2 regions of the Lysinibacillus sp. NPDC096212 genome follow, and region 1 is predicted to be linked to the other one. Evidence: riboswitches for the same ligand, from Rfam matches in the RefSeq annotation. Region 1 holds a riboswitch; the other holds the start of a gene.
The links. Region 1 has a riboswitch for preQ1 ahead of queC (7-cyano-7-deazaguanine synthase QueC). Riboswitches for the same ligand answer to the same signal wherever they lie in the genome.
Positions count from the first base shown of each region.

Region 2: it holds a riboswitch for preQ1, as region 1 does, so the genes downstream of both, ACIQ7T_RS12735 (QueT transporter family protein) here and queC (7-cyano-7-deazaguanine synthase QueC) in region 1, are expected to answer to the same signal.

Region 1 covers NZ_JBIWFQ010000016.1:95,802-103,900, reverse strand. The annotation lists gene bioF (8-amino-7-oxononanoate synthase) at 1-210, opposite strand, end outside; gene bioW (6-carboxyhexanoate--CoA ligase) at 214-945, opposite strand; gene ACIQ7T_RS16305 (hypothetical protein) at 926-1,429, opposite strand; gene queE (7-carboxy-7-deazaguanine synthase QueE) at 2,141-2,869, opposite strand; gene queD (6-carboxytetrahydropterin synthase QueD) at 2,862-3,335, opposite strand; gene queC (7-cyano-7-deazaguanine synthase QueC) at 3,339-3,998, opposite strand; PreQ1 riboswitch class I at 4,256-4,302, opposite strand; gene ACIQ7T_RS16285 (leucine-rich repeat domain-containing protein) at 4,478-6,352, opposite strand; gene speE (polyamine aminopropyltransferase) at 6,660-7,514, opposite strand; gene speD (adenosylmethionine decarboxylase) at 7,514-7,948, opposite strand; gene ACIQ7T_RS16270 (aminotransferase class I/II-fold pyridoxal phosphate-dependent enzyme) at 7,945-8,099, opposite strand, start outside.
Region 2 covers NZ_JBIWFQ010000011.1:67,020-75,118, reverse strand. The annotation lists gene ACIQ7T_RS12745 (long-chain fatty acid--CoA ligase) at 1-882, shown strand, start outside; gene trpB (tryptophan synthase subunit beta) at 926-2,089, opposite strand; T-box leader at 2,150-2,350, opposite strand; gene ACIQ7T_RS12735 (QueT transporter family protein) at 2,444-2,926, opposite strand; PreQ1 riboswitch class I at 2,933-2,977, opposite strand; gene ACIQ7T_RS12730 (DUF1259 domain-containing protein) at 3,281-3,676, opposite strand; gene ACIQ7T_RS12725 (hypothetical protein) at 3,749-3,994, opposite strand; gene ACIQ7T_RS12720 (ABC transporter ATP-binding protein) at 4,236-4,928, shown strand; gene ACIQ7T_RS12715 (FtsX-like permease family protein) at 4,946-7,138, shown strand; gene ACIQ7T_RS12710 (TetR/AcrR family transcriptional regulator) at 7,135-7,713, shown strand; gene ACIQ7T_RS12705 (ABC transporter substrate-binding protein) at 8,060-8,099, shown strand, end outside.

The DNA.
Region 1 (8,099 bases):
TCCTGTACCGTATGTACTAATACCTTCAGATGCTTTCTTTCTCAATCGGAAATCAGTTGCAAGACCTAAATAGTTATTAGATGAAAAAAGCAAGAATTTCTTACCATTCATGATGATCTCGCTCTCATTTCCATTTGAAAACGAACGTAACTTCCTTGTCAACCCTTTCTCTTCTATTAATTGTAGTTCCCGCTGAAACCAATGATCCATTTTTCAATCCCCCTTAATGAGAACCGGTACGCTTTCTAAATAGTCTATAAAAGATTCTAGTTCAACTTCATCTGACACAAAATAAATACGCCCTCCACTCTCACAACCTTCTCTTTTTAACGGTGTAATTCTGACATAACCAATGGCACGATTACTTACATATCCAGTCACGTAATCTGGATCATCAGACCAACATAATTCTGCAATTGTAAACGGAGAATTCGCCACTTTCGTCGCCAAAGCCAATGCTTCACGGACACGCTCATTAAGCTCCTCATTAGTGTCTTGCCAATCGATTCGTGATACACGCACACCCTTTTGCCCCCGACCGTCAAGCCCTAAGCCGGTTTTACTATTTAGGATGATTGCCCCACGGAGGTTTTGATTACTAGCAAGTTGATGAAAAGCAACATTTAGTGCATGTTCCGAAACACCTAAAGATGTTAGTATCTTTCTTGCTTCACTATGGGCCTTTTCGATTGAAACCGCCTCAACTGTCGTAATTTCTAAGGGTGGCAAATACTGTATCTGATCATGCGCTATTTTTTCAACGGTAATTTGAATAAAGTCAGCATCTCCACGTGAATGATTACTTGCTTTATTCAATAGCTGTTTTACAATGGGCTCTATCTGAGATTTACTCCCTATCCGTTCACCACCAGATATATGCTTTTCCCCTAGTTCAGGACTTCTTTCAGCCGCACGCATTCGTATGCTATAACACGTTTTTAACATGATTATTACCTGCTACTTTCCTATTAATTGTTTGTAACAACTTCGTTATGGGATAAACACTAACAGCTGTGATTACCATGCCTGGAATAGCCAAAACTAATAACGGTAAAAATGGAGTCCCTAACGTAAAAGCCAAACCAAATCTAGCAATCGTTGTTCCAATGGGGCCTGCCAAAACAAGTACCGGAATGGAAGTCCCAAATAAAACAATAAGTAAGCCTACAGTCAATCGAAAAATTAAGGAGATCTCCACATTTAAGATTGAGTGTATACCTAATAAAAATAAGATTAAACTTGCAATGATTCCTGCTAGAAAATATCGCTTAAATCCAAATACCGCAGCAATCGCAACTGCAATAGGTGCTGATAATTGAAATTCAGACCCAGGAAAACCTGTTGGAATTTTAAACATGCCTGTAACGATAATAAGACAAGCTAGCAATGAAATCTGGGCAAGATCATATGTAGAAAACTTTCGGATCATTTTATTCCTCCATCTTACTTTTGAAATACTTGATGTCATTTCCTCCTATTCCCCTCAAATTGAGTTAACCTTGATTAATAATAAGTTAACACAAAAATAGATTGGAAAGTAGATAAAATGGTAGGATTTTTTATTATTTGTGAAAAATACAGTTTTGTTTATTAGTAGGTTTCAAAAAATGAAGTTCGTGTTCCTCAGGCTAGAGAATGGCCACATGCTTTTTTCAGATTCCGCATCGCCACGAGCACCCTTGCACTTGGCTAGTTACTACTTCTGTCTTCACGGTTCAGGTATGTATTCTATAGATTCCATCCATGCTGGGTGCGCAAAAAAAGTATAGGCCCAATTAGCCTATACTTTCACACCTATAAACGTTAAATAAATATGTACAAAAATGCTTGTTTAACCAAGTACATTTTTGATTTCCTTTGTTACAGGAAGTGGCGAGCATGATAGACTTGACCGGTTAGCCAGCCCTTGATATAGCTGGGTTCTAGGCTATCGAATCATGCGAGTAGAGGCAGCGTGTCAAGTTGTAACTATTCACGCACTTGTATAGAAAAGTAGTTGATCAGCGAATGGGTACATGCTTAGAATAGCAAAAATGTACATTGTTATTTTGACATTTATACACACCTAGACCAGTTCTGATCTTTTCCCTTTCGATTCGAAGGTTAACAGCAGACGCCTATTCTTGTAATGGCACACTATCTATACACCTCTTTTATTCCCCCAAACAAGGGCATGCAACTGTGGCAGTACTTTGACATCTCTGAATTCCTCATCCTTAATCACTCTATCAATCAGCGCATGATATTTATCTAATAAATGTAGTATTAATCGTGAATTGTCAGTCGTCGTGAGATCATCATTACCGACTTGGAGATAAAAAGGAATCGTTGGATATCGATGGTGAATTTGTTTAGCATAATCGTAATCCTCTTGATTAAAAACGACTACTTTGAGGGATATATGATGATTACTGTTTCGTTTTTTTAGCTTTTCAAAGATATCAGTGAGCACCGAATAGTCTGTGGTCATTCCAGAACTAGGTGGCTTTGGCGAGATTGTCAGTTCATCAATCTCATACATCCATTTTTGCCACCTGCTTCCCTGTGTTTCCACTCCGACCTTTATGTCGTTTTCTTTTAAAATGGCAATGAGTTCTTCCAAATTTTGATAGAGTGCAGGATTGCCGCCTGAAATCGTGACAAATGAAAAACCATTGCCTCCAAGACGTTTCAACTCAGACCAAATCTCTTCCGCTGTCATTTGGACTATAAGATGCTTTCCGCTGCCATCCCATGTAAACGATGAATCACACCAAGAACAGGAATAATCACAGCCGGCAGTTCTCACAAACATTGTCTTCTGGCCAACGACCATTCCCTCACCTTGAATCGTCGGTCCAAAAATTTCTATAACAGGTACCTTACTCAACTTCCATCCACTCCCGTCTCGCTTCTGCATAGCTTGTCGGAGTTTCGTATAGCCTGATAAACTCTACACGCGCACCGTTATACCTTTGTTCGTCAAGCAAGGCCTGAGCCAACTTTTCGTAAATCCAAACAACAATGTTCTCTGCCGTCGTATTCATGGGCGGAAGCGTTTCATTTAAATAGCGGTGATCCAAATGAATCTCTATTTTTTGTTTCCATATTGCTTTTATATCGCCGAAATCAATCACCAAACCGCGATCATCTGTGTATCCACTCAGTCCTAATATTACACGATACGTATGACCGTGTAGATTTTTGCATTTCCCCTCATAATTATGTAAATGATGAGCAGCATCGAAGGTAAATTCTTTGCTTATGAGAACACGCTTTGCATGATAGATCAATTGATTTCTTTGAATATCTTCATCTATCTTTTGGAGCTTATCGACGATTTTAAAATCTGACATGTTTTAAGACTCCTTCCTGTAATTCAAATACTCATCAAGCCCTTTTTTTCGCAGTTTACATGCTGGGCATTCACCACAGCCATCTGCTATTACACCGTTATAACAAGTCAACGTTCTTTCCCGTACAAAATCAAGTGCCCCAAACTGATCAGCAAGCTCCCATGTCTGTGCCTTATTCAACCACATCAACGGTGTATCAATCACAAAAGAATCATCCATCGATAAATTTAACGTTACATTCAAGGATTTAATAAAAACATCTCGGCAATCCGGATATCCGCTAAAATCCGTTTCACAAACGCCAGTTACAATATGCTTAGCTCCTACTTGACTCGCTAAAACGCCTGCAAATGAAAGAAAGAGAAGATTTCGGCCAGGTACAAAAGTCGATGGAAGCTCACCGTTTTCTCCCTCTTCTACCTTTATGTCTTGTCGTGTCAATGCATTCGGAGCAAGTTGATTCAGAAGTGACATATCAAGAATGTGATGTTTAACACCGAGATCCTCTGCTATCTTCTTCGCACATTCAATTTCAAGATGATGCCTTTGACCATAATCAAAAGTTACTGCCTCTACCTCTTCAAAACGTTCTTTTGCCCAAAACAAACAGGTTGTACTGTCCTGACCTCCACTAAATACAACAATTGCCTTTTCCTGCTTCATCTATAAAAACTCCCTTATATCGAAAAACAGTACTCTAAGAAAAAGTGCTGTTTTCTTCTTAGTTTTTTAACGAATATTGTGTGCCTTAATAAGTTAAATACTTCAATCTTTCTTAACGGCTTCGGCCAGACATAAAAAAACCCCCTTGTAAAATGTTTCCCAACACTTTTCAAGAGAGGCATCACCAATCATTCTATTAAAACATAAGTAAAAACATAAAAAAAGCCACGTCCGATATGGACATGGCATATTGTCATGTTTCCATAGTTTTTTATAGAGGGTATTTGCTATGAACCTCTCCCGTTTTAGTCCGGGCATTCTTTTCTTCAATATAATACAAAAAATAGTATAAAACGTCAAATGGATTTTTTTTAAGATCTTCCCATAAATGCTTTTCTAGAACAACCACTGTTATATTGTCCTATATTATACTAAACACTTTGCTGAAATTAAATTCATTAATATTTTGAGGATATATATCAATAAATCACTATTCCATTGTCTAGAACAGATTTATTTTGCACCTGATTTCCTAAAATATATAGCTTTTTCAAATTAGGCAAATTCACTAATGGCTCTACATTTGAAATAGCGTTATTTTCCAAATGAAGCACCTCAATTTGTTGCCAATTCCCCATAAAACTTAACGATTGTAGTGAACTATCTTGTATTGTGAATGAACGCAGAGCTGAAAAGCCAGCAAAGTAAGGCATAACCTTATCAACTTCATGCACCCAGTCACCATTACCTATTCGGAAGGATACATTATTCAAAGTTAAATGTTCCAGTATGTTGTTGTTAAATGAATTTTGACTATTAATTTGAAACTTACAGTCATTACAATTTAACGTTTTTACATGCTGTAAATTGAATAATTCACTCGTCTCTTCATAAAAAGATGTTTCATTTAAATTTATGGTTTGCAGATTTGGCAAACGATTTAAAGAACGAATGCCTGTAAAATCGCCAGACTCCATCGCTGTAAGTTGTTCTAGCTGTGGGTATTTCAGTAATTCTGCTCCATTCAAATACGACTGTCCCCCACTTATCTCAACAGTTAAATCTTTTAAAGCAGGTGCCTCTAACTTGGATAAGAAAGAACTTTTTAATTCGGCTTTTTTTAAATGGGGTGCTACAATCGATGCTATTTGGCCACTATAACCAGTTATCGATAAATCGGTCAGTGAAGTCAGGCTGTTCACAATATCATACAATTCTAATTTATAAAGAGAAGCTAAACGCAACTTTGTCAATGAAGACTTATTTCTAAGGTGTTCTACATTCGTAATATCCATATTTTCAAGATCAAGCGTTTGCAAGTTAGGCATGTTTTGGATAAAATCAAGCGTTTTTAAATTTTTCACCGCTGTAAGTTTCAATTCTTGTAATTGATTCAGTGAATAGAACGAGCTAAAATCTGTCGCTTCACTCAAATCTATTGCTAACGACTCTAAATCAGTTAATGAAGACAACCACTTCAAATCATTGGCAGATCTTAAAGACAATGATTTTAATGGCAGTTTATTCAGAAGAGGGTAGTCTGTAACCGTCTCGTTGTGATACGAAATTTCAAGTGATTGAAGATTAGGAAACTCTAATAATAAAGCAAGTTCATCATTACTTCGGATTTGAACAGAGAGTTCTACAACATTAGACTTATCGCTAAAATATTCAGCAATTTTACTAAATGATTCATTAAAGCTACCTGTATAGCTTTTTAAACCTTCCAGATGTCGGAAGCTTACATTTTCACTTTGTGATATTTCATAATCACCCATCAAATTCAATACCGTCAGACCAGTAAAGGCTTCAAAATCTTTTTGTTCAATTTTTTGTGTATTTAATAACTTATCCATAATGGTATAGTTAGAAATTTTGGCTTGCTTATTTGTAAACGGATCGTCGAGACTGTAATCAAAATGCCATTGATCTTCAGAATAGTATGCCTTTAAATAACGGATACTTGCGATCTCTTCTTTAGTCGGCATTGCTCCACCTTTATCAAAAATATCTTTTAAAAAGAATAAAAGAACTTCGCTTTCAGGCATTTTCCGAACAGCTAGGTCCTTATGGTTACCATATTCTGTTTGATTGCCGCTCAAAAGAAAATAGCCAAGGAATATACAAAGGATGACAATCGGTATTATTAAAAGCGCTTTTAAATTCGGTTTTGGACGTGTAGCTTTATTCGCAGAAGTTGTACCATAATAATTATTAATCGTCTGATCAACATAATAAACTTTATTTTCTTTCAACATTATTTCAGTTTCACAAAAAGGACATTTGAATGATTGTCCCTCTCTATATTCAATTTTCCCATTACAATTCGGACAATTTAATTTAATGAATTCCACTGGCAATCCCCTCTGCAGCTCTATTTTAATTAAGCTTAGTTGTCCGAAAAATAATTGTCAATATTTCTATTAAATACTATTTATCTTCCATCTTAAGACCTACAAAAAAAGTCGCACATGAGGCGACTTTTTTTGTTTATTCACTTTTTTACACAATAAGTTTAAACTTCTGGTACTATTACTTGTGATACGGAGGATAAGTAAGGTTATTATACTGCACTCAAATATAAATTTAACGAAGTCTCAACTTCCTTCGCAACAAGCTCCACAAAGTCCCAATAATCCTCTGTCGTAAGAGTTTTAAAGTTTATTCATCACGATCAAGCGCCTCTTTTACAAATGTAGGAAGGGCGAATGCACCAACATGTAAATCTGTATTGTAATATTTCGTTTTTAGAGCAAATTTGTCCCAAGCATCTACTTGAACATCTTTAATTGGATGTAACGCTTTTGAAGCAAATCCGAATAGCCAGTGTCCCGATGGATATGTTGGCATATGGAATTGATATACACTTGCGATTGGGAAAATACCTTTAATTTTTTTATGTGCTTTGCGCATGTTTTCTGCATACTCCGTGAAGTATGGTGATTCGTGTTGGTTAATTAGAATTCCTTTTTCGTTTAATACACGGTAACATTCTTTATAGAAAGCTGTTGTAAATAAACCTTCACCGACTGAAATTGGATCAGTAGAATCTACTAATATTAAATCGAATGATTGATCAGCTGCGTTTTGAACGTAAGCTAAGCCATCATCGAAAATCATTTCCATACGTGAATCTTCTTCAACACCAGCAGCTGTAATTGGCAGGTATTTTTGGCTTAAACGGAATACTAACTCATCGATTTCAACCATTACTACTTTTTCTACTGATGAGTAACGTAGTACTTCACGAGCAGTACCACCATCACCACCACCGATAATTAATACTTTTTTTATATCTGGATTGGTAGCGAATGCTGGGTGCGTAATCATATCATGATAAATGAACTCATCTTTTTCGTTGACCATCATCAATCCGTCTAAAGTGAAGAAAGTACCAAACTCCTCACCTTTATAAAAATCTATTTTTTGGAATGGAGATTGTTCACTATGAATTTCTTCGTTGTATCCGATTGAAAATTTACAGTTATTGCTCCATTGTTCTGTATACCATTTCATTAAATCACGTCCTCTAATACTTCTTGTTTTACTAGAATTGTATCAATTTCTTGTTCTGCAAATTGGCGAATTTTATCAGCCATTCCACGAGGTACTTCAAATGATTCTGTCTTTTTCGCTTGCAGTTTTTGTTCTAAATATTCTGCTGCTTTCCAAGGACTTACTGAGTCGCCACAAGTATAAACATCTACAGAAGCAAATCCGTATTCTGGCCAAGTATGAATCGTTAAATGTGATTCAGCAATAATGACTGCACCCGAAACACCATATGGGTTGAAATGATGGAAGCAAGATTCTACAATTGTTGCCCCAGAATAGTCTGCAGCTTCATTCATAAACTGCTCGATTAAAGCGTTTTGCTCAATAATTTCACTTGGGCAACCATAAAATTCGATTAATACGTGTCTACCTAATGTTGATAATTCAATGCTCATTTATCTATCTCCCTTACGACTGTTATAAAATTTTCTTCTTCAGTTTCGTTTAGAACATTCCCAAAATTAAGAAAATAGAAGTTATATAATTCTACTAATTCCTCTGAAATAACTTCTCCGGGGATTACTAATGGTATTCCCGGTGGATAAA
Region 2 (8,099 bases), on a different contig from region 1:
GGTCCACAATTCACATCGGCAATCATTTTGGATTTAGTGGAGCAGGAGAAGATTACATTAACAGCTGGAGTGCCGACAATTTGGATTGGCGCGTTACAGGAACAAGAGAAGCGTGAGCGAGATATAAGTTCGCTACGAGCTATTTGTTGCGGTGGCTCTGCTTCACCTACTCGACTTATTCGTACATTTGAAGAGCAGTATGGAATTCCATATATCGTCGTGTATGGAATGACTGAAACAACGCCGATTGTAGCATTATCAAATTATATGTCTTGGATGGATGAATGGCCAATTGAAAAGCGTATTGAATCGCGAGCAATGCAAGGAATGACGATGGCCGGTATTGAATCGAGTATTATTAATGACCATGGAGAAGTGCCATGGGACGGACAGACAATGGGTGAGTTACGTCTTCGAGGTCCATGGATTTCACACGAGTACTATCGTGATGAACGTACAAATGATGCGTATCGAGGTGGCTGGCTATATACAGGGGACATTGCGGTACGAACAGAGGATGGCTTTATCAAAATAACGGATCGTACTAAGGATTTAATTAAATCGGGTGGGGAGTGGATCTCCTCGGTGGATTTAGAAAATGCGTTAATGACCCATGATGCAGTTTTGGAGGCAGCAGTTATTGCAATTCCGCATGTTAAATGGCAAGAACGCCCGCTAGCTTGTGTAGTATTGAAGGAAGGAATGTCAGCAAGTGAAGAGGAGCTTCTGGCATTTTTAGAAAGTCAATTTGCAAAATGGTGGGTACCAGATGATGTGGTATTTTTAGATGAAATTCCAAAAACATCAGTTGGAAAGTTTCTGAAAGCCAAGCTTCGAGATAATGTGGCAGAAATTTATCCGAAATTAGCTTCATTCGTATAGTTAAAAGAGCGATTTCCATAAAGGAAGTCGCTCTTTCATTTTGTTATCTACTTAACATTTGGAATACTTGTTCCACGTCTTTGTCTCCACGCCCGGAAATATTGATAATAATGCTCTCTTCCGGAGATAGTGTTGGCGCAAGTTTTAGTGCATGAGCAACTGCGTGGGAGCTTTCAAGTGCAGGAATAATTCCTTCAACCTTTGACAGCACTTGGAATGCTTCAAGCACTTCTTCATTCGTCACTGTTACATATTCTCCACGACCAGTTGTTTTTAAATAGCTGTGCTCTGGACCAGCTCCAGGATAATCTAGTCCAGCGGCAATCGAATAGGTTGGTAGCGGATTGCCCTCTGCATCTTGCAGTACCAAACATTTGAAGCCGTGTAATTCACCCGGTGTTCCTTCATTTAATGTTGCTGCTTTATCTGGTTCAATGCCGATAAGGCGAACATTTTCATCTGCAATATATTCTGCAAAGGCACCGATCGCATTACTACCCCCACCGACGCAAGCAAGTACTGCTGCTGGTAGCTTTCCTTCTTTTTCTAAAATTTGTTCACGACTTTCACGGCTAATGACTGATTGGAAATGCTTGACCATTGAAGGGAATGGGTGAGGTCCAACAGCAGAACCTAGTAAATAGAAAGTCGTCTCGTAGTTTTCAACTAAATCAGCAAATGCTGCATCCACTGCATCCTTTAGTCGCCCCTGACCTTTATCAACGGCTACTACCTTAGCACCAAGTAGCTCCATACGGAAGACGTTTAATGCTTGGCGCTTGGTATCTTCTAAGCCCATATAAATTGTGCAATCCATCCCGAACATTGCACAAGCAGTTGCTGTTGCTACACCATGCTGACCTGCACCTGTTTCGGCGATCACACGATTAGCACCCATGCGCTTTGCCAATAAAATCTGTCCAAGAACGTTATTAATTTTATGTGAACCTGTATGGTTAAGATCTTCACGTTTTAAAAAAATTTTTGCGCCACCTAATTGTTTTGTTAAATTTTCAGCAAAATAAAGTGGAGATTTGCGCCCAACATATTCATGGAAATAATAATCTAGCTCTTTATTAAAGTCTTCATCGTCTTTATATTTTTGGAAGTTTCCATCTAAAATATTTAATACACTTTGAAGCTCATCAGGAACAAAGCTACCGCCAAATTCACCGAAATATCCTTTTTTCTCTACTACTATACTCATCTTCTCTCGACTCCTCTTATCTAATTTTTCCATAAAAAAAAGTCACTACAATCCTTCTGTAAAAAGGACGAGTAACCGTGGTGCCACCTTCATTCGCAAAAATTGCGCGCTTTCGTACTCCGATAACGGGGAGTAAATTCGTCCTCACTTTTGATGAGGCTGCTCCAAAGCCCATTCACAAGTATGTACTACTGATTTGCACCAACCATCAGCTCTCTTTAAGTACGACCGCTTGCTACTATTCTTTTTCTTAGCATTTATTGAAATGAATTGTAAAGTATTTTCGGAATAGTGTCAAGATATCTTGGTGCCAAGAAAATAAAAAAACGAATCTAATAAGATCCGTCTTTTAAATTAAATTAAATTTTTGAAGTTTAAGCGTTTATTCAATGTATACATAATCGGTGCACCGACCGCTAAGACAACAAATTCACCTGCAGCAACAGTTAACCATGTCCAGAAGAATGGTAGTTCTAATGCTAAGTTCAATTCAAATGCAATGATAAACATAGTACATGTAAATAAAAATGTATTGATGACTAAACGTGCCCAAATATTTTTGACAAATTTACAAATAAGAATGAACAACCCAAGGGTAATCATCGAATGGGCGACACCAAAAATTAAATCGTAGATACCGAGTGGTGAAAATATGTTGGAGATAAATACACCAATAATAATCCCAACGGCAAAACGAGGGTTAAAGGCAACCAAATGGTTAAACATTTCGGATAGACGGAACTGCACCTCTGTAAAGCCAAATGATCCGACTAATAATGTAACAGCAATGTAGAGAGCTGCAATAATGCCGCTCGTTGCTAAAAATTTTATTTTCATATTCATTTCTCCTTAGTTTTTTTACGTGGGATGGTTACGAACCACGTGAAGCAAATGCAATCATATCAATGTTCAAGCTTACTTGTAAATAGCGATGAGTAAAAAAAACGCAGAAATTCATAGTGCTAAAGGTAATATTTAGCTCTTGTTCGTTGCTCATTAGTTAGATAGGTGTGTGTTTGACCGGATTCGAATTTTGAATCCATAAGAAGGGGGCTTGTACACTTGCTTCTTTACAGTTGGAATGAAATTGGTCTATAGATGAGAAGCAACTGTGAAAAATAAAAAATGAGTGATTTATCCAGTTAAATTAAAAAGAACTGTTCTAAGCAGTTCTTTTAACAAGTGTAGTTATCAGTAGTTTTTTAAAACACTAAATGCTTGGGCAAATTTTTGGGCAAAGATTAATGGGGGCTCTATTGATTGAAAGTGAACGTATAAAATAACTGGGTCTGAATAGATCCAGTGATTATGAACAGCACTTATAATCAAATTATTTTCTGCAAGTACCTTAACAAATGGAGGTAATTCCTCTTGAAGTACTACAACTTCACCTAAGTTAAGTGCATTTCCATATATATCAAGTGATTCGAATGTTATCCCAGCATGAAGTGCACTACGACTTGGGCGACCTTGAATCATAACATTAAGATTTCGATTAAGTTTTACTGAGCATACACCATGTTCCGTTGAAGCTTTTCCGTTGGCAATCTGAGCAAATTTTGTACACATATCTTGAAAGCTTTGCATTTAGACACCTCTGCTTTTTTTAATTTAATGAGGATGCCTTGGAGCGAAAGTAGTAGAGGTCTCTGATTGAAATTATTCATCTAAAACATTTTTAATTTCTCCTATTTCAAAAATTATATCGTCTAGTTGTTTTTTGAATTCATCCGAATATTCTAATTCTCCATCTAAATCTTTTGTATATTCCAAGGCATTTAAGGCAAAATCTAGAGCAAATGCGAATAGACTGTCACAAAGATCAGAAATGATTGTGTCAATATCTCCTATATTTGCATTTTGCTTTTCAGAAGGTTGATTTAAATCGATATCTTCATTGTTCATGGTAATCCTCCTTTTTGAAAACAGCACTAGTCTCATTTGCATCATATGCATTAAATGTAAAAAAGGAGACTGAAAAGGAATAGTGTCTGTAGAAAAATTAAGTCGCATCTAACCAGATGGGGCTTTTTACTATGCATGATTGAACGGAGCATTTTGGTTATTGACAAATTAATTAATCAATAATATCGTTTATTTATTAATTGATTAATTAATTAATAAACGAAATGTTTGGAGGTCTAACATGTTAAGAGTAGAAAATTTGGTTAAAAGTTATCAAAATGGTCGTGAATTGCTTTATGCATTAAATTCAGTTTCATTGTCAATTGGTGATGGGGAATTCGTTGTCATTCTTGGCCCTTCTGGATCGGGTAAATCTACGCTCCTTAATGTAATTTCTGGTTTAGAGCAACCAGATTCAGGAAGCGTTACTTGCGATGACTACGAGATTTGTGGATTAAATCAGAAAGATCTTACGTTGTTTAGACGTGATAAAACAGCTTTTATTTTTCAAGCATATTATTTACTGCCATTTTTAAATGTAGAATCTAACATTAAAATGGGTGCTGACTTAAAAGGGAACAAAAATATTACTGAAATAATTGATGGTGTAGGACTTCATGGATTAGAAAAACGCCTTCCTTATGAACTTTCAGGGGGGCAACAACAACGAGTGTCTATTGCACGTGCTTTAGCGAAAAAACCGGATTTTTTGTTTTGTGATGAACCAACTGGAGCATTAGACGAAGAAACGAGCAAACAAATCTTAACTTATTTGAAGCAGCTTCAAAAACAATTGAAATTTACAATTATTATGGTAACGCACAATGTTAGTATTGCTCAAATTGCAACAAAGGTTATTAAAATGACTAGCGGGAAAATCGTAGAAGTAACTAGCAATACTAACCCACTAGATGTTGAAGAAATTACATGGTGAGAAGGGGAGTACATTTGATGACATTTAAAAAACAGTATCCGCTTGTACTAGTTGTTGCCTGTGCAGTGTTTATTTGTACATTACTTGTTTTCTATCTTCAAGGTACAAACTCCATCAAGAAGGCACTAGAACATCAAAATCAGCAGGACTTTACACTTATTCTACAGGGAGAGGAAATTACGGACCTTTCAAATAAGTATTCTTTTACGTATGATCCTGTAACATATAAAGTCATTTATGATGAAAAAAATGTATATCGTATTATGCAAAATACGCGAAACATTGATATTCCAATATACTTGAAAGGCTTGGCGCCAAAAAAAGTAACTGAAATTGCAATAGATAAAAATTTTTCACAGGAGAATAAATTAGCATTAGGAGATACAGTTACTATTGGCAATAAAACTTATTCAATTAGTGGGATTTTTACTTTACCGGACGCAATTTCACCATTGGTAGCTGATAATGGTGTTAGCTACAAACCTGCTACTCAAGCATTAATACTATGTAGTGAGGAAGCTTACACAAGTTGGGGTGAACAGGAGAAAACAAGTTATTCGGGCCGATTTTTGGAAAGTGTGTCTGAGGAACAGAAACAAATCTTTCTAGAAAAAATGCTATTGGATTCACATGTAAAGTCCGTGGTGAGTAAAGAAGATAATCCGCAAGTACTTTCTACATTAATCGCAAAAGAAAAAATGTTTAAAATCTGTCTAATTAGCGCCTTAAGTTTCTTCGGTTTAACTGTAATGGTTTTGCTTATTACTACTGTTCTTCAAAATATAACTGAGACAAAACCAACTATGGGTGTTTTAAAAGCACTTGGCTACTCTAGAATACAAATTGCTAAAAGATATTTCCTAATAGGACCTTTCGTGTTTATAGGCACCGTTGTAGGATATTTAGTTTCCTATGTAGTTAGTCCTTTGTTTATTAATCGGATTAATGCTACATTTCTCGTGCCGAATGTTACACAAAATTTTGATCCTGTACAATTCATAATGTTTACAGCAATCCCCGCTCTGATCTTTTCTGTAATGGCTTTTGGGGTTGCCGTATTTACCTTACGTAAACCGCCATTGGAAATGATTCATAAGGCAGAGTCAGCAAAATTGAATTTTCTTGTTAAGCGAATAGGGCTAACTGGTCCTTTTAAAAAAGTGGCCTTTAAAGCAATCGTATTAAATAATATTCTATTAGTCTTTTTAGCCTTGCTCACAGGTTTCATGGCTAGCGCTAATTTGCAGATTGCTTTTTCTTTGCAAACAATGTCTGATAAGGTATCCTCATTAACATTTAAAGGTTCCGAATATAAAAGTAACGTTCGATTTATTGACGCGAGGGACATGAATTTTTCAGACTCGGAAACACCTTATTTTTCAGAAGATTGTAAAATAGAATTTCCGAATGGTGGGGTATTAAATAATGGCCAGTTTATGGCATTATCTAGTAGTCTTTCTCTTTATAAACTCTATAGTATACAGAACCAGGAAACTATAGATATTTCTAAACAGGAAGGCATTGTTGTGAATGATTGGATGCGCAAAAAATATGATTTGACTATTGGTGACACGGTGAAAATTTATATAAATAATGTTGCTTATCAGCTACCTATAACAGCTATTGAGCAATCAGTGTATGGGGAAGTAGTTTATAGTAATATCAATGTTGCAATCACGGCGGGCCTTTTAAAAAAAGAAGAATATAATGGTGTATTTACTGAAGACAATGTAGAGTTTGACAGGAAGCAGCATATGTTTGTTTCAAAACTTGAAGACGTATTATACGCAAGTTCTCAGCAAAAAGGTACGTATTTCGCGCTATCCTTTCTATTTATCTCAATTGGCTTAGCTTTAAGTATTTTAACGATTAGTATTGTAATGAAAATCATTATTTCCTCTAATCGTAAATACTTGGCGATGATGAAAGCATTTGGATATACAAATGCAGAATGCAATCGTATCGTATTATCGGGCTTTAGATTAATTGCCTACATCGGATTTATAATTGGCACACTCTATGCTATTGTTTTAACTAAATTTTTATTTGATTTATTGGCTAAATCATCAACAGTAGCAATACCAATGACACCAGATAGCAAGGTAATAACAATTTCTCTCGTGATCTTTGCTGTTTCATACGAGGTCATTATGTTACTCTATAAAAAAAGCATGAATGCAGTAACATTGCAGGAGGTTATGATGAAATGAATAAACGCCGCGAACAGAAGGAAGTTAGACGAGAGCAAATTCTAAACGCGGGCTTGGATTTGTTTATTAGAAACGGTTATCAAGGAACTACAACAAAAGAGATTGGTGATTCAGTTGGAATTAGCCAAGGATTACTGTTCCATTATTTCGGCTCTAAAGAAGAGGTATACCTTGAACTTTTAAATCGAGCTAAAACTAGTATGGCTGTTATTGGTATTTCAGAAGAGGAATTTGCACAACCGTTCGAGTATTTAAATGTGATAGTTACGTCGATCATTGATTCCTTTAAAACTCATCCATTATCGGCAAAATTACTAATGTTAGTTGCGCAAACGCAAATAGCAAGTAATCTACCAGATACTATTCAACAAGTTGCTAAGGACCTTGCCGCATCTGAGGGATTCGAAAGTTTAGTAAAAGAGGGTCAAGCTAAGGGAGTAATACGAGATGGTGATCCTAAAGCACTCGCGGGTTGTTTTTATTCAGCCATTCAAGGTGTTGCTCAAACTCACGTATGCTTCCCGGATATCCCGTTACCCCAAAGTAGTTGGTTAGTAGATATCTTGAAGAAGTAATAGTGAATAAAAACTATTTTAAGGCCTGACATTTCTTATGGGAATGTCAGGTTTTTCTATAAATTTCTTAAAAAATCAAATCTCTGAAAAATAGCTTTGCGAAAATTGTCAAAAAAATTTTTGTTATATTAGAAAAAGAAATCAATTTATAGAAATAGCGTAGTTTAGCGGTTTAAAGCGACAAATTAAGTGAAAAAATTAAATATTTCGTTAAATTTAAAAGTCAGAACATTCATAATGTTGTTGACGAAGCGATATAATAAAGATAATATAGCGATACGTTCACACTTTGTTTGGATAAAGTGTGATAAATATCAAAGATAATATAATATCGGGGGGATTATTTGTGAGAAGCAATTTAAAAAAGTTTTCGTTCCTGTTATTTG